Regions from separate parts of the Marinomonas gallaica genome, predicted to be linked through region 1. Evidence: predicted binding sites of a transcription regulator. Region 1 holds the regulator's gene; the other holds the start of a gene.
The links. Region 1 encodes LexA, which represses DNA repair genes until DNA is damaged. Its sites were predicted from a motif close to TACTGTNTANNTANACAGTA; they were not measured.
Positions count from the first base shown of each region.

Region 2: recN (DNA repair protein RecN) is a predicted target of LexA. The motif match lies at 2,109-2,128, and genes of this name have one in related genera.

Region 1 covers NZ_CP187511.1:2,602,067-2,611,274, reverse strand. The annotation lists gene ACPUEK_RS12220 (DNA topoisomerase I) at 1-80, opposite strand, end outside; gene topA (type I DNA topoisomerase) at 260-2,890, shown strand; gene ACPUEK_RS12210 (DUF6586 family protein) at 2,887-3,363, shown strand; gene ACPUEK_RS12205 (hypothetical protein) at 3,363-3,632, shown strand; gene lexA (transcriptional repressor LexA) at 3,710-4,333, opposite strand; gene dinG (ATP-dependent DNA helicase DinG) at 4,404-6,527, shown strand; gene ACPUEK_RS12190 (DEAD/DEAH box helicase) at 6,616-7,944, shown strand; gene ACPUEK_RS12185 (protein adenylyltransferase SelO) at 7,954-9,208, shown strand, end outside.
Region 2 covers NZ_CP187511.1:4,009,453-4,018,660, reverse strand. The annotation lists gene fur (ferric iron uptake transcriptional regulator) at 1-368, shown strand, start outside; gene recN (DNA repair protein RecN) at 387-2,057, opposite strand; gene grpE (nucleotide exchange factor GrpE) at 2,264-2,824, shown strand; gene dnaK (molecular chaperone DnaK) at 2,928-4,844, shown strand; gene dnaJ (molecular chaperone DnaJ) at 4,960-6,096, shown strand; gene ACPUEK_RS19035 (uridine kinase family protein) at 6,130-6,738, opposite strand; gene ACPUEK_RS19030 (uridine kinase) at 6,860-7,459, shown strand; gene ACPUEK_RS19025 (DUF3392 domain-containing protein) at 7,465-7,797, shown strand; gene ACPUEK_RS19020 (glyceraldehyde-3-phosphate dehydrogenase) at 8,062-9,208, shown strand, end outside.

The DNA of each region.
Region 1 (9,208 bases):
TGAGCACGCGAGCCAACGACCACTGAAACCAGCACGATTATGAAAAGAATGACTATAGTTAGGATCTGAAGCGTAGCCATGATTGTCCTTTGTAAGTGATTTCAGTATGTTAAAGGGCAAATGCTAGACACAGCAATAGGAATGTTGCGAATCTCTCAGGGATTGCTTGTCATATATTAGCGCTTTGCTTAATATCTGCGCCCCTAAGGTATTCTAAGCACGTTCATCTTTCAAAAGTAATTAAGGCTCGAACAACCCAATGGCAAAATCTCTGGTTATCGTGGAATCGCCAGCTAAGGCAAAAACAATTAACAAATATCTCGGCAACGACTTCGTCGTGAAGTCGAGTGTTGGTCATATCCGAGATCTCCCGGCTGGTACGACGTCCACATCTACACCGCAGGAACGTGCTAAACAAGCCGCGTTGACGCGCAAAATGAGCCCGGAAGAGAAAGCGGAACACAAACGCACAAAAGCACGTAAACAGCTGATTAACCGTATGGGCGTGGACCCTGAACATAACTGGGCTGCACAATACGAGATTTTACCCGGTAAAGAAAAGGTTGTTGAAGAACTACGCCGACTAGCTAAAAATGCTGACACCATCTATCTCGCAACCGATTTGGATAGAGAAGGTGAGGCCATTGCATGGCATTTACGTGAAGCCATTGGTGGTGATGATAATCGTTATAAACGGGTTGTCTTCAATGAAATCACAAAAAATGCCATTACATCGGCTTTTGAGACACCATCAGAACTAGACATGAATCGCGTTAATGCTCAACAAGCGCGCCGCTTCCTCGACCGCGTTGTAGGGTTTATGGTGTCACCGTTACTTTGGGCAAAAGTAGCTCGTGGATTGTCCGCTGGCCGAGTTCAGTCGGTTGCAGTGCGATTGATTGTTGAACGTGAAAAAGAAATTCGTGCTTTTATCCCAGAAGAGTTCTGGGAACTTGACGCTAATTTAGCGACTCAAGATAAAGCCAACATTCCTTTTGTCACAGTGAAACATCAAGGCAAAGAATATCGTCCGACTTCTCAAGAACAGTCAGACGAACACGTTAAACGTCTAGAAAACGCAGCGTTCAATGTTGTCAGTCGTGAAGATAAACCGACTCGCTCTAAGCCGTCGGCACCTTTTATCACATCAACATTGCAGCAAGCCGCGAGCACTCGCTTGAGTTTTGGCGTTAAGAAAACAATGATGCTTGCGCAGCGTTTGTATGAGGGTGGTTATATCACCTACATGCGTACAGACTCGACCAATCTAAGCGCTGAGGCCGTTGAAGCTGCTCGTGAGTACATTCAAAGTAAATTTGGCGACGCTTACTTGCCACCGGAAGCATTACGTTATTCGAGCAAAGAAGGCGCTCAAGAAGCCCATGAGGCGATTCGTCCTTCTAGTGTGGATGTAACCCAAGATATGCTGCAAGGCATGGATAAGGATGCACACCGTCTTTATGATCTGATCCGCAATCAGTTTATTGCATGTCAAATGACGCCCGCAGAATATACCTCTACTACCATTACTGTGATTGCAGACGAATACGAACTACGAGCAAAAGGCCGAATCTTACGCTTTGATGGTTATACTCGTGTTATTACACCGGTAGGTAAAAAAGTCGAAGACACTATTTTGCCAGATGTGAAGCAAGGTGAGCAGTTAACATTGATTAACTTAGACCCTGAGCAACATTTCACCAAACCTTCGGCACGCTACAGTGAAGCCAGCTTAGTAAAAGAGTTGGAAAAACGTGGTATTGGTCGTCCATCAACGTACGCGTCAATTATTTCAACCATTCAAGACCGTGGTTACGTGCGTGTTGAAAACCGCCGTTTCTACGCAGAAAAAATGGGTGACATCGTTACCGATCGACTGGTAGCAAGCTTTGATGACCTCATGGATTTCAGCTTTACTGCGCAAATGGAAGAAAAGCTTGATGATATCGCAGAGGGCGAAAAAGATTGGATAAAAGTACTGAATAGCTTTTATGCTGATTTTAGCAAAACCCTAAATAAAGCCGAAGCGGTTGACGGCGGTATGGCACCAAATGAGCCAACGCCAACGGATATCCCATGTCCAACGTGTGAACGACCTATGCAGATTCGAACTGCTAGCACCGGTGTATTCTTGTCCTGCTCTGGTTACGTATTGCCGCCAAAAGAGCGCTGTAAAGCAACCATCAACTTAGTAAGTGGTGATGAAGCGGTTGCGGTCGATGACGAAGAAGGCGAATCTAAAGCCCTGATTAACAAGCGTCGTTGTGACATTTGTGGATCAGCGATGGACAGTTACTTGGTCGATGAACACCGCAAATTACACGTTTGTGGTAACAACCCTTCTTGTCCAGGTTTTGAAGTCGAAAAGGGGACATTCAAGCTCAAAGGCTACGATGGCCCTACACTTGAATGCGATAAATGTTCTTCTGAAATGCAGCTAAAAACTGGTCGTTTTGGTAAATACTTTGGCTGTACTAATGAAGAATGTAAGAACACACGTAAGCTATTGAAAAATGGCGAAGCCGCGCCGCCAAAGATGGACCCTGTTCCGATGCCTGACTTAGCATGTCAAAAGGTGGAAGATCATTATGTTCTACGTGACGGTGCAACGGGGCTTTTCCTTGCGGCCAGCCAATTCCCACGCAAGCGTGAAACGCGTCCGCCATTAGTAAAAGAGCTAAAACCTTACATGGATCAAATTGATCCAAAATATCATTACTTTGACAGTGCTCCATTGCAAGATGAAGAGGGTAACCCAACCGTTATTCGCTTCAGTCGTAAAACGAAAGAGCAATACATTATGACTGAAATAGAAGGCAAGCCTACAGGCTGGAAAGCCTTCTACGAAGGTGGTAAGTGGAAAATTGATCACGGTAAAAAGAAAAAATGATGTCATCTAGTTTGGCAAGTAGCACTAATCAACGCTTAGATGCGGCGCGTCGCCTGCTGGTTCAAAGCCAGCAGGAAGAAGGCGAATGGCTCATGAACAGCTATGAATCTTCTGCAGTGTTCCAGCTACGCAGTGGTTTGAATGGTTTACTTCAAGAGGTGATGGCTTCTTATAATCTTTCCTGCCAAGTTGATATTGACGTCATGGTTCGTGCCAGCGAAGAAAGAGGGATTGCTATCCCAGTGCTGTTAGAGTTAATGCAACTTAAATCATCTAGGCAGTCTTGGTTGTCTCAATTGCTAGATACATTTGATGCAGCACTTGAGTGTCGTGCTGCAAATCAGGCATACTCCGCAGCGGGTAATGTTGAGCTGATCGGTCGAGGTTCTGATGCTGGTAGCTCAACCAAACACATCTTAAGCTCTTTAACTGAGCTCGTCTTACGTTTTCGTGAAGACGCCGCAGAATATTAATGATGAAAGATACGTATTTAGAAATAGTAGAATTAGAAAATGGCGAGATTGTCTTGCGCCCAGCAGGGGAAGACGACGATAAAACACCGATTGCCACACTGACCATTTCTGATGACACGAAAGACTTTTTGAAGGATCGTTATTTTGAATTGGCTAAATGTATGTTCCATGCGGGCATAGATTTTGTTTATTCAGATGACTTCGATGGTTTAGATGGCTCTGATTCCGATGTGTATGATGAAGAATTCATGCCTCGGATATTGCACTGATAATTAAAGTTAAGGGTTAAAATTCATGGCCGCTATAAGTAAAACACTTAAAGCAGCCATGATGGGGTTCTCAAGTTTTACAACCCACGTCGAATAACACCAACCGATAAGCCTTCAATAGCGAAATCTTCGCTTTCAAGATCAACGATGATGTCACTGAACTCTTCGTTTTCTGGAATCAGTCGAACTTCACGACCTTTTTGCTCGAAACGCTTTACTGTTACTTCGTCACCAATGCGCGCAACAACGATTTGTCCATTACGAACCGTATGTGTTTTATGAACGGCTAATAAGTCACCATCCATAATGCCGGCATTTTTCATACTCATACCGTTAACCGATAATAGATAATCAGCTTTAGGGGTGAACATTTCCGGCGCAACACTGATACGTGAATCGATGTTTTCTTGCGCTAAAATAGGGTAACCTGCTGCTACTCGACCAATGATGGGCAATGTTCCATTTTCATCGTTTGCACTGACAGGTTCAGGATCGACAAGACGAATGCCTCGCGATGCACCAGAAAGCATTTCAATAGCGCCTTTCTTGCACAGAGCCTTTAAGTGTTCTTCTGCAGCGTTTGGGGATCTAAAGCCTAGGCGCGCAGCAATCTCGGCACGAGTCGGTGGAAACCCCGTTTCGATAATGAATTCGCGTATAGTCTCTAGTACATCAGACTGTCTTTTCGTTAATTTAATCATATGGCATCTGTTTGTTTATACAGTTACTGTTATTATATACAGCTATCAATTAATTGCTCAACTAAATTCAATGCTTTCAGACTCAATTAAACAAAATATTCAAACGGCTTACCGCGCTTACCTTGAAGCAAAAGGCCATAAAGCACGTGTTGGGCAGCGACAAATGATCGCTACCATTGCGCGGACCCTTGGTGCCATTAAACAAGGCGCAGAAGGCGAACGCCTAGGTGAAAAGCACGTTGCTGTGGTAGAGGCGGGGACCGGTACGGGCAAAACCCTATCGTACTGCTTGTCTGCTATTCCGATTGCTAAAGAGAAAGGCGTCAAGCTGGTGATTTCCACGGCTACAGTGGCTCTACAAGAACAAATTCTTCATAAAGAGCTTCCTAGTCTACTAGAGCTAACCGATTACAGTTTTCGCTATACCTTGGCGAAAGGTCGTGGGCGTTATATGTGTCTGAATAACTTGGAAGGTTTTTTAGGTGCTGAAGAACAAGCCACGGATGATATGTTTGCTGGATTATTCGAACAGCACCTTGCTGCCGACGACATCAATACAGCGCTTTATCAAGAAATGGATGAAGCATTAGAAAGTGGCAAATGGGACGGCGATAAAGACAACTGGGAAGGCATCATCCGTGAACAAGATTGGCGTCGACTCACCACTGATCACCAACAGTGTACAAATCGTAACTGTGCTAACTTTTCAGTCTGTCCATTTTTTAAAGCCCGCGCAGAGTTAGAAACCGCCGATGTGATCGTTGCCAATCATGATTTGGTCCTAGCAGATTTATCGTTGGGCGGCGGTGCTATATTGTCTGATCCCAAAGAAACCATATATGTATTCGACGAAGGTCATCACCTACCAGACAAAGCCATCAGCCACTTTCGCCATGAAGTTAGATTACAGCAGAGCATTAGCTGGCTAAAACAGTTAGATAAAAACTTGATCAACTTACGTCAAGAGCTAACCAATGAGGTAAGTTTAACGGGTCAGATCTTATTAAAAATACCACAGCAGATCCAAAGCACTATTAACTTTATTCAATACGTTCAGCAGGGACTGGCTCCATTTATTCAAGAGTTAGGCTTAGATCAAGATTCTCGTCAGCATCGTTTTGAATTTGGTGTCATTCCAGATGAACTACGTCAACTGGCGTACAGTTTGGCTATGTCTTATCAAAAGCTGTTTAAGCAGATTGAAAACATTCAGGATGAATGTAAAAAAGTGAAGCAGAATGAAGGGATGGGCATTAAAGAAGATACCGCAGAAAGCTGGCTGCCTATCTTAGGTGTCATTTTAGGGCGCCTAGAAACCTGCACCGAACTGTGGAAGCTTTATTCAGCGCTGGATGACCAACAATACCCACCTAATGCCCGCTGGTTGCTTGTCGTGGGTCAGGGCATGGATCAAGACATTGAATTGGGTGGTTCACCTATTTTGGCAGCTCATACGCTGCGTATGCAGCTGTGGGACAAATGCTTTGGTGCAGTCGTCACCTCCGCCACATTGACGGCATTAAACGAATTTCACCGCTTTAATATGCGCTCTGGCGTGCCCAGAGAAAGTGAATACCTTCGTGTTATCAGCCCATTTGATTTCGCCAATAAAGGCACCCTTATTGTGCCGGACATGGAGGTTGAACCGAATCAAGCCGATGCACACAGTAAAGAACTGATTCGATATTTGAATGACAAAGTAGATCCATTGTTAGGTTCATTGGTTCTATTTTCATCACGTCGTCAAATGGAAGAAGTCGCCGCAGGCTTAAAAGACACACTTAAAGATATTTTGTTGATACAAGGCGAGCAGTCAAAACGCATTATTTTAGAAACCCACAAAGAGGCGATTGACGCTAAAAAAGGCAGTTTGTTATTTGGCTTGGCCAGTTTTGCAGAAGGTGTCGATTTACCTGGTGACTATCTCACGCGCGTATACATTGCTAAAATTCCATTTGCGGTGCCAGACGATCCGGTTGAAGCGACTTTGGCGGAGTGGATTCAAAGGCGTGGAGGTAACCCTTTTATGGAAATAACGATTCCTGATGCGTCTCTGCGCCTTGTTCAAGCCACTGGACGTTTACTTCGTAGTGAGAATGACAGTGGCGAAATTCACATTCTCGATAAGCGTCTTCGCACCAAACGCTATGGCTCACAGCTGATCAATAGCTTACCGCCTTATAAACAGATTTAACAAACTAAAGGTGATAACTGAGTGCCATTTAGGTACACTCGGAGCCCTGTTAACAAACATTCATTTAAAAGAGATTAAAGACTCTCACATGGAAAAACAGCAAGAAGCCGCGCGCCCAGCCTCTAAAGGGCCAAAGCGCCAGCGCAGACCCCGTCGTAAACACAACAAAAGCAGTGCTAACGCCACGGGAGCTAACGCTCCGGCTGCTGAAAAGGAAACTAATGTGCTTTGGTCTATTGATGACTTTAACGTTCCAGAAGTAGAAGGCAAAACTCGTTTCCACGATCTAAATCTTCCAGATCGCGTACTTCGCGCAATTCAAACCATGGGCTTTGAATACTGCAGCGAAATTCAAGCAGCAACGCTACCCGCTACATTACAAGGTTATGACCTGATCGGCCAAGCTCAAACTGGCACAGGTAAAACTGCCGCCTTTCTGATTGCTATGATCAGTGACTTTTTGGATTACCCTGAAAAGCAAGAACGCCAAAACCATTTTCCACGTGGTCTAATCATTGCGCCGACACGTGAATTGGCTCTTCAAATTGCTGATGAGGCAGAGAAGCTCACTAAGTTTACAAACTTAAATGTTGTGTCTCTAGTCGGCGGCATGGATTACGACAAACAACGTAAACAACTTGAATCTCTGCATGTTGATCTAGTTGTTGCAACACCTGGTCGTTTGCTCGACTTCGCGCGCAACAAGAAAGTGATGCTCAACAAAGTAGAATGCGTCGTGCTGGATGAAGCAGATCGAATGCTATCTATGGGCTTTATCCCAGACGTTAAAAGTATCATTCGTATGACCCCTCATAAAGAGCGTCGTCAGACCATGCTGTTCAGTGCTACGTTCCCAAAAGATGTTCAAGCACTGGCGCGACAGTGGACGTATCATCCGCAAGACGTATCAGTTGTACCGAAAGAGACGACGAACAAGAATATCGATCAGGTGATTTATACGGTTTCGGCTGGTCAAAAATGGCCTATCCTTAAAAAGTTGATCGAAGATAATGGCAACCAACGTACCATTATTTTTGCTAACCGCCGTGACGAAACACGTGAACTTAATGAAAAGCTAAAAAAAGCGAACATTAACTGCGCGATGTTATCGGGAGAAGTGTCTCAAGAAAAACGAGTTAAAACGCTTGAGAAGTTCAAAGACGGTAGTCTTCAAGTCCTTGTTGCGACCGATGTCGCCGGCCGTGGTATTCATGTTGACAACATCGAGCTCGTGGTTAACTACACGTTGCCAGATGATCCTGAAGACTATGTTCACCGTATTGGTCGTACAGGCCGAGGTGGCGAAATGGGTAAATCCGTCAGCTTTGCAACGGAAGATGATTCGTTCATGATTCCTGAAATTGAAGCGACAATCGGCGCCTCTATCCGTTGTGAATACATGCGCGACCAAGACTAAAGAGGGTTCATGAAGCTACACCATCATTTTGCTCAGCTGGGCAATGAGTTTTGTGCTCATACCCGTATTCAACCCTTAGCTGAGCAGCGATTGGTAGAGTATAACAAAACTCTAGCAAGCGAATTAGGTATCGACTTTTCGGATGAAAAGGTTCAAAAGATCTTAAGTGGTCAAGAGCCAATCGATGAGTCCCTTAGTATGGTGTATGCTGGCCACCAGTTTGGAGGTTTCAGTCCTCGACTAGGTGATGGCCGAGGTGTTTTGCTCGGTGAGGTAAAAGATCAGCATGGTGTATTACATGATCTTCATGTTAAAGGTGCAGGGCAAACCCCCTTTAGTCGTCAAGGTGATGGAAGAGCTGTGCTGCGCTCCAGCATTCGAGAATACCTCTCAAGCGAAGCGATGCATGCTCTAGGCATCCCGACCTCTAGAGCACTAGCACTGTACGATAGCAAGCAAGCGGTTTATCGAGAGCGCCCTGAGTCGGGCGCTTTATTAATCCGTACTGCGCAATCACATGTTCGATTTGGTCACTTTGAGTACTTTTTCGCGCATAAAATGTATGACCAACTGCAAGAGCTCATCGATTTCACACTCGACACTTATTTCTCACATCACAAAGACAAACCAGAACCGCTAAAAGCTATGTTAATCGAGGTTGTTCAAAGAACAGCTCGCATGATCGCAAAATGGCAGTCAGTCGGCTTTCAACATGGTGTGATGAATACAGACAACTTTTCAATTCTGGGTGAAACCATCGACTACGGCCCATTCGGCTTCATGGAAAACTTCGATGATAAGTGGGTATGTAATCACTCTGATCATGAAGGACGATATGCCTATTACCGACAACCGGGCATTGGTCTTTGGAACCTGAATTGTTTGATGTTTGCTTTCTCAAAACATTTCTCACGTGATGAATTGATTGAAGTGCTAAAACATTATGAGCCTACACTGCAAACCCATTATGATGAACTAATGATGGCAAAGTTAGGCATAGCAAGTACTTCTGAGTTAGAACCTATGCTGGAAAAGTTGTTTGTTGTGCTCAGAAAAGAGCATTTTGATTTCACGATTTTCTTTCGTTTGTTGAGTCAGGTCGATACAGATCAGCCGGAATTACTCATGGATGAAGTCGTAGATAGAAAAGCAATGGCAGATTGGTTGGATTACTATTGGTCAATTAGAAATGACGGACGAGATCAACAGGCCGTCAGTCAACAGATGCAAAAAGTGAATCCAAAATTTGTTCTAAGAAATTACC
Region 2 (9,208 bases), 1.4 Mb from region 1:
TAACACTTCCACGTGTGAAAATCCTACAAATCCTTGAAAATGCCGGCGACCATCATATGAGTGCGGATGATGTTTACCGCACACTATTGGATCAAGGCGAAGATGTGGGGTTAGCAACGGTATACCGTGTTTTAACACAATTTGAAACGGCTGGCTTAGTTGCGCGTCATCACTTTGAGGCTGGCACAGCGGTATTTGAATTAGCGAAAGGCGATCACCACGATCACATGATCTGTTTAGAAACGGGCAAAGTGGTTGAGTTTGTAGACGAAGTGATCGAGCAACGTCAACACGAAATTGCAGAGGCTCACGGTTACGACATCGAAGATCACAACTTGATCATTTATGTTCGTCCAAAGAAGAGCTAAGCAACTTCAGTCCTAAGATTACTGAAGTTGAACGTTGCCGAGCATCTCTTGGGCATGAGCCAGAGTTTGCTCGGTAAGTTCTATTCCGCCTAGTAATCGTGCGATCTCCTGCGTACGGTTTGTTTCCGCTAGAGACTCTACCTTCGATACGGTAGCCTCATTAAAGACTTCTTTGCTAACGCGGAAGTGCTGATGGCCTTGTGCGGCCACTTGTGCCAAATGTGTGACACAGAAGACTTGCCCTCGATTACCCACAGAGCGCAACATACGGCCCACCACTTCGGCGGTACCGCCACTGATGCCGACATCGACTTCATCAAAGACCAAAGTCGGAATCACTGAGGTATGCGCAGTGACTACTTGAATCCCCAAGCTAATACGAGACAACTCACCACCTGAAGCAACTTTGCGCAATGGCTGAGCTGGCTGGCCTGGGTTTGAGGCAATCATGTATTCGATTTCTTCATAGCCATGCGCGCTGATTTGATCCAATGGATCGCAATGAATGTAAAAGCGAGCGTAAGGCATACCCAAACCGTGAATTTGTTCTTCCACCCGTTGGGCCAGTTCTTCTTTGGCTTGGGTGCGTTTTTCTGTCAACAGTGTGGCGCTACTGGTAAGTTGCTGATACGCCTTTTCTTCTTTAAGTTTCAGTGCTTCAAGGCTCTCTTCGCCACCCGACAACGCTTCTAGTTCTTGGTCCACCGTTTCACGCAGTGGTATCAAACCTTCTGGCAGTACTTTGTGCTTGCGGGCGGTGTCGTAAATATCACTTAGGCGTTGCTCGACGTCTTGGAGTCGGCCAGGGTCTTGCTCCAGTGTGTCTTGGTAATGACTTAGGCTAGTGGCGGCTTCTTCGGCTTGAATCAGTGCCTGCCTCATCATTTCCAGTGCATTATCAAGCTCTTTTGTCGCAGGATGAATGGCGCTCGCTTGTTGAATGGCTTTGTGTAATGAAGAGCAGACGTTGCCTTCATCGCTGTCACGCAAAATACCCGCTGACGCGTAGGCTTTAAATTGAGCATCCGCAATGTTGGATAAGAAGGCTTGCTCATTTTCAAGCTCTTCCAATTCGCCTACTTTTAAATCTAGTTGAGCGAGTTCGTCTGCTTGATAAGACAAAAGTTGAATGCGGGCGTCGAGCTCTGCCGAACGATTTTGTTTGGCATGCAGTTCGTCTTTGAGTTTACGCCAGCTATTGTATTCCTCACGAACTTGGCGTGTTAAATCAGTCAGTTGGCCGTATTCATCCAGCTGCTGACGCTGGGCACTGCGCTTCATTAGGGATTGGTGTTCGTGTTGTCCATGAATATCGACCAAAAAGCTACCGGCTTCTTTTAGATCAGCCAAAGTACAAGGCCGATTATTGATATAGGCTTTGGAGCGACCTTCTTTGCTAATGACGCGGCGTAAAATACACAAGTGATCGTTTTCTAGGTCGCGTTCTTCTAGCCAGCTCTGCACTGCAGGATAGGCGCTAATGTCAAACGTTGCGCTAATGTCGGCCTTTTTTTCACCGTGGCGAACCACGCCTGCATCCGTGCGCCCACCTAGGCACAACGATAAGGCGTCGACCATGATGGATTTACCGGCACCGGTTTCCCCTGAAATGGCTGTCATGCCGGATTTCAGTTCAAGTTCTAGGGATTCCACAATCGCAAAGTTTGAAATAGCAATACTGGTTAGCATGGCCCGCTCCTGATAAAGCAAATAAAGGTATGGTTATTTATACAGTACTTTATGTGTATCTTTATACAGTATTTGTTTGTTTTTTGACAAGTGTAGTCAAAAGAAAAAAAATGCGCACATTTAATAGGGATAAGGTGTTGAAAGCCTCAAAGGCATCCCCATATATCGATCACAGACAGGTTACTTTCTGTTATTTGGAGATAAAAATGAGTGATCAAACGAATAAAGCACAGCAAGAAGAAGAGCTGCTGAATGAAGCAGATGCGGCCATTGCTGAAGAAGTGTTAGAGGGTATGGTGGATGACACTGCCTCTGATGAACTAGCTAAAGCGCAAGAAGAAGCGGCTAATTACCGTGAAGCAGCGCTACGTGCTCAAGCCGATGCGCAAAATGCTCGCCGTCGTGCAGAACAAGACGTAGAGAAAGCTCATAAGTTTGCGCTTGAGAAGTTTGCTAAATCGATTATTACGGTAGCGGATAACTTAGAACGTGCTTTGTCTTCGACAGATGAAGGTTCTGAGAAAGATCCAATGCGCGAAGGTGTTGAGCTAACGTACAAAGACCTAATGGAAACGTTGGCACGCTTTGAAGTAAAAGCAGTGACACCTGAAGGCGAACCATTCAACCCTGAATTGCATCAGGCGATGACAATGGTGCCAAATCCGAATATGGAACCTAATACTGTAATGGATGTGGTTCAGAAGGGTTACACCCTGAACGGACGCCTTTTGCGCCCTGCAATGGTAGTAGTTTCGAGCGCCGCTTAAAAATACTGTCATTTTTTTGACAGTCAGAGCTTGAAATACAAATTGCAGCACCCAAATACAGAATTATCTAAACGAACAACGAATTTTTACTGGAGATAAAACCATGGGCAAAATCATTGGTATTGACTTAGGTACAACAAACTCTTGTGTTGCTGTCCTAGACGGCGAAAAAGCTCGCGTTATTGAAAACGCTGAAGGCGATCGCACAACCCCATCTATCGTGGCATTCACAGAAGACGGTGAAACACTGGTAGGTCAATCAGCAAAACGTCAAGCGGTAACAAACCCAACGAATACTTTGTTCGCTGTTAAGCGTTTGATTGGACGTCGCTTTGACGACAAAGTCGTTCAAAAAGACATCTCTATGGTGCCTTACAAAATCATCAGCGCTGACAATGGCGATGCTTGGGTAGAAGTGAAGGGCGACAAAAAAGCGCCACCACAAATTTCAGCTGAAGTTCTTAAGAAAATGAAGAAAACAGCAGAAGACTTCCTAGGCGAGAAAGTAACAGAAGCGGTTATCACAGTTCCTGCTTACTTTAACGACTCTCAGCGTCAAGCAACCAAAGATGCGGGTAAAATTGCAGGTCTTGATGTTAAACGTATTATCAACGAGCCAACAGCGGCTGCGCTTGCATACGGTCTAGACAAAGCAAAAGGCGATTCAACGATTGCTGTATACGACCTTGGTGGTGGTACATTCGATATTTCTATCATCGAAATCGCTGATGTAGATGGCGAGAAGCAATTCGAAGTATTGTCTACGAACGGTGATACGTTCCTAGGTGGTGAAGACTTCGATATGCGCGTTATCGAATTCTTGGCTGCTGAGTTCAAGAAAGAAACGGGCATCGATCTACACAATGATCCTTTAGCACTACAACGTCTAAAAGAAGCGGGTGAGAAAGCGAAAGTTGAGCTGTCTACTTCTAGCCAAACAGAAGTAAACCTACCGTACATTACGGCTGATGCGTCTGGTCCTAAGCACCTTAACGTTAAATTGACTCGCTCTAAACTTGAGTCTTTGGTTGAAGAGCTAGTGGCTAGCTCTATTGAGCCTTGTCGCCAAGCGCTTAAAGATGCAGACCTTACTGCGGCGGACATCGACGAAGTTATCTTGGTAGGTGGTCAAACACGTATGCCATTGGTACAAGCGAAAGTAACAGAGTTCTTCGGTAAAGCGCCTCGTAAAGACGTGAACCCAGACGAAGCGGTTGCTATCGGTGCATCGATCCAAGGTGCGGTACTAGCGGGTGACGTGAAAGACGTTCTTCTTCTAGACGTAACACCTCTGTCTCTTGGTATCGAGACAATGGGTGGTGTGATGACACCATTGATCGAGAAAAACACGACGATCCCAACTAAGAAGTCGCAAGTATTCTCAACGGCGGAAGACAACCAAAACGCTGTAACGATTCACGCCCTACAGGGTGAGCGTAAACAAGCGTCTCAGAACAAGTCTCTAGGTCGTTTTGACTTGGCTGACATTCCACCTGCGCCACGTGGTGTGCCTCAGATCGAAGTGAGCTTCGATATCGATGCCAATGGTATCTTGAGCATCTCTGCAAAAGATAAAGCGACAGGTAAAGAGCAGTCGATTGTCATCAAAGCCTCTTCTGGTCTAAGCGATGAAGAAGTTGAACAAATGGTACAAGACGCAGAAGCGAACGCGGAAGAAGACCGTAAGTTCGAAGAGCTAGTACAGGCTCGTAACACTGCAGACGGTATGATTCACGCAACACGTAAAACATTGACTGACGCAGGCGACAAAGCGACAGCAGAAGAGAAAGAAGCGATTGAAAAAGCGATCACGGATCTTGAAGCTGCGCTAGAGTCTAACGACAAAGATCAGATCGAAGAGAAAACGAATGCGTTGACTCAAGCGTCTGGCTCTCTGGCTCAAAAACTATATGAGCAGGCTGATGCTGCTGAAGCTGAAGGTGCTGAACAAGCGTCTGGCGCGAAACAAGATGACGCAGTGGATGCTGAGTTTGAAGAAGTAAAAGACGACAAAAAATAAGCCCTGTGCTTAGTTAAGTCGTCGTCCCGATGGGACTTATGCAAAACACGGGACGCTACCGTGTTTTGCTGTATCTAGGGATTAAACTCACACTACATATTCAGGAACACCTGCAATGAGTAAACGTGACTATTATGAAGTGCTTGGTGTAAGCCGAGACGCGGATAAGAAAGATATTAAAAAAGCTTACCGCTCGTTGGCGAATAAGTACCATCCGGATAAGAACCCGGACAATGCCGAAGCACTGGATAAATTTAAAGAGTTGGCAGAAGCCTACGAAGTATTGTCTTCAGAAGACAAGCGTGCAGCGTATGACCGTTTTGGTCACGAAGGTGTCAATGGCCAAGGTGGTCAGGGCGGCTTTGGTGGTGGCGCTGGTGCAGGCGGTTTCAGTGATATATTTGGCGATGTATTTGGCGATATTTTTGGTGGCGGAGGTGGTGGCGGTCAAAGCCGTACTCGTCGCGGTTCCGATTTACGCTACACGCTAGAGCTTGATCTTGAACAAGCGGTGTGGGGCTGTGAAGAGAAAATTCGCATTCCAACTGCGGTTGATTGTGAGAAATGTGAAGGTTCTGGTGCCAAGCCTGGTACGAAGCCGACAACGTGTCCAACCTGTAATGGTGCTGGGCAAGTGCGCATGTCACAAGGCTTCTTTTCGGTTCAGCAGACCTGTCCTCAGTGTCATGGGCAAGGACAGGTTATTTCTGACCCTTGTAACTCTTGTCATGGCCAAGGCCGTAAACAAGAGTACAAAACGCTTAACGTTAAGATCCCTGCAGGGGTTGATACCGGTGATCGCATTCGCCTAACGGGTGAAGGTGAGGCGGGGACTTTTGGTGGTCCAGCAGGTGACTTGTTTGTTCAAGTCTCGGTCAAGCCTCACTCTATTTTTGAGCGTGATGGTTCCAATTTATACTGTGAAGTGCCGATTAGCTTTGCAACGGCGGCTCTAGGTGGCGAGATTGATGTACCGACTTTAAATGGTCGTGTGCGATTGAAAGTGACCGAAGAGTGTCAGACTGGCAAGCTATTCCGTCTACGTAATAAAGGCGTGAAGCCTGTGCGTGGTGGTCCAGTAGGAGATTTGATTTGTAAGGTGATGGTAGAGACACCAGTGAACCTAACGGATCGACAAAAAGAGCTGCTGCAAGAATTGGCTGAAAGCATGGGGGAGAACTTAGATCACTCTCCTAAGCAAAAAAGCTGGTTTAATGGGGTGAAGCGATTTTTCGAAGAGATTAAAAAATAAGGTAATCTCTTTAGTAAGACAAAAAAGGAGCCATTAGGCTCCTTTTTCTATCAGTAAACTCTCAATATATTGACGTAGCAGATTGGCTGCATTGGTAAAGCTATTATTATTAGGGATGATGAAATCTGCTTTGTTGCGGATCTCGATGGTTTTGAGTGATGCTTGACGAACATGTCGCATGTAACGGCTAGTCACTTCATTAACATCACGGGCGCGTTCTGTGATGTCACGCTTTAAGCGACGTACGATTGCAATATCCATATCGGTATCCACAAATAACAGGTAATCTACCGCGTCGCGGATGGCAGGGTCTTGAAACATCATGTGACCTTCGACCAGAACGACTTTGGAAGGCGCCAAATTACGATAGCCTACGCGCTTATGTTGCGAATGATCGTAAACGGGAATTTCATTGGGTTGCTGTTGGTTTTTACAATTGTGTATAGCGAGTGTGATGCTCTCTAAGTCTAACGAGTTAAGATCATCGAAGTTATAGACATCCGGGTCAATGTTGCCGCAGCCTTTGTAGAAACTATCCTGACAAATGACGGTCAACTTATTTCCTAGGCCTTCTGCTAGCAGTGAGCATAGACGGCTTTTACCGCTACCTGATATACCGGTGATGCCGATTACGAGCGCCATGGGTTACCTCAAGAAAATAGAATTTGCATTATTGAATGGTAGAATTAGGCTCTAGTTTAACAGAGAAGTACTAAAATCGCTTCCTGACTTATTGGTTAACATTACGAACATTGAGATTTTCATGTACTTAAATAATTTGGGCTTTAAAAGGGTTTGCATCGCTTTTGCTATGCTAGGTTCTTTTGCGAGTGTTGCAGAAGACTTGGCTCAAGCCGACTCAGCCGAGGTTGTGGAAGAAGTGCAGCCTGCTGCGCCAAGCTATTCAAAGGGAGCTGAGCTGTTTGGGATCGGTTTTAATAACTTGTCTAAAGCAGAGTTTGAGGCGCATTTATCTAAAATGGGTCTGGAGCCGTATCCATCCTATCGAGAAGGTATAGCCAGCTATAGCTTAGGAGCGACTGGGATTTTAGGTATTAAAGAGCTGACTGTGGTCTACAACCATTATGAGTATGTAGAGCGTGCAACAATGTCAGGTGTCGTAGAGGACCCTGAGCTTAGGTCAAAATTAGGCAGTGTACTAGAGCGCAAATATGGCCCACCTACGGTTGGCTTTATTCGTGATGGTTATGGCCGCGCCCGATGGATATTGCGGGATGGAACTGAAATTGAATTGCACAATACGACCTTTGATGTATCCGTCAGTTATGTGGATCGCATACCGAAGCGTAAGTCATCTTCTGGCCGTATTGATGTGGAAGCCTTACTTAAACGAAATCAGTGATCTAAATGGACTTATTACTCAGCTTTAATTTAGATATTGCGCGTAAACTGTCTCCTCATTTACATGATATCTCACTAGCATTGGTGGCGACGATGCTGGTTATCTTTGGTGACCATGTGAACCGAACGCTTAAGCGTGCTGTGTCGAATTGGATGTTTTTGGCGCGTATCACGGCATTTGTACTGATGTGTACCTTTGGCTACGGTTTACTGACGTTATGGGGGCAACCTCTTGTCTATTGGTTGTTGACTCACCTTGCACCCATGTTTAGACCGTCTGTCATTCTTGTCTGCTTTGTATTCTTGGGTGTATTGGCCGAAAGAAAACGATATTTATAAAAAAAATAAAGAAATTTTCCCTCATTTTCTGTAGTGAAATTACGTAAATTTATTAGAAAATGCCGATATAAAAACAGCGCTTAATGCAAATGTTGTTATTTTATAACAAGCCTTAATTAGTTACGTTGCTTTCATAAAAAAATGCCTGTAACCCCTGATTTTGCTGGCTTTTTGTTGCCGGGTTACAATTTGTTTTTAGGTGATTGTGTCGGTAAACTGCGCCCAAATAGTTATGAAACGTTTGTTTTTCTCGGGGGCAGTTAAATGGCAAACACTTGGTTAGAAACGGTAGCCAAAGTTGAATCAATGATTCCACTTTTGGGCAAGTTAGGTCGCGAGCAGTCAGTGAAAGTTCAGCTAGCTGGGCAAACATTGATGTCTGACTCTGTAACAGGTTTAGTGGCGTTATTTGACCAGTATCCTGGTGTAGACCTAGCGCGTGTGTATCAAGTGTTAGAGCAGTTGATTGCAAAGAAGACATCAAATGCAACAGTTGAACTTGAGGAAGCGCTAGCAGATGCTGATCTTGCATCGTTGACAAGCTTTGCGCAAGCGGGTGCAACAACACCTGTCGTGCTTTATGGTTTTGGTCGTATTGGACGTTTGTTAACACGTCGTATGTGTACGCTTGGTCACACAACACCTGGCATGCACTTGGCTGCTATCGTTGTTCGTAAGGCGGGTGATCGAGATCTTGCGAAACGTGCTAGCCTACTGAAATTTGATTCAGTTCACGGTACGTACGAAGGTGTTGTTAAAGCAGATGCTGAGAACGAGCAACTGATCATCAACGGCCAGCCAGTTAAAGTTATTTATTCCTCTGATCCAAGTGAAATTGATTACACGAAACATGGCATCAATAACGCGTTATTGGTTGATAACACAGGTCGCTGGCGTGATCACGATGGACTGAGTGTTCATCTTAATCGTCCGGGTATTGATCGTGTTGTATTGACGGCGCCTGGCAAGCAAATGAAAAACATCGTATACGGTGTTAACGATTCTGATATTGAATCAAGCGATCAAATCCTTTCTGCGGCATCTTGTACAACCAATGCGATCACCCCGATCCTGTCTGTACTAGAAGAGCAATTCGGCATCGAGTCTGGGCACGTTGAAACGGTTCACGCTTACACGAATGACCAAAACCTAATTGATAATGTTCATAAAGGTGATCGTCGTGGCCGTGCTGCGGCAACAAACATGGTAATGACTGAAACAGGTGCTGCAAAGGCTGTTTCCAAAGCGATTCCTTCTCTAGAAGGTAAGCTAAGTGGTAGTGCAATCCGCGTTCCTGTTATCAATGTCTCGATAGCAGTATTGAGCTTGAACTTAAAAGCTCAAACAACGGTTGAAGAAATTAATGAACTGCTTCAAAAGGCGTCTGCAAGTGCAGCATTGACAGGCCAAA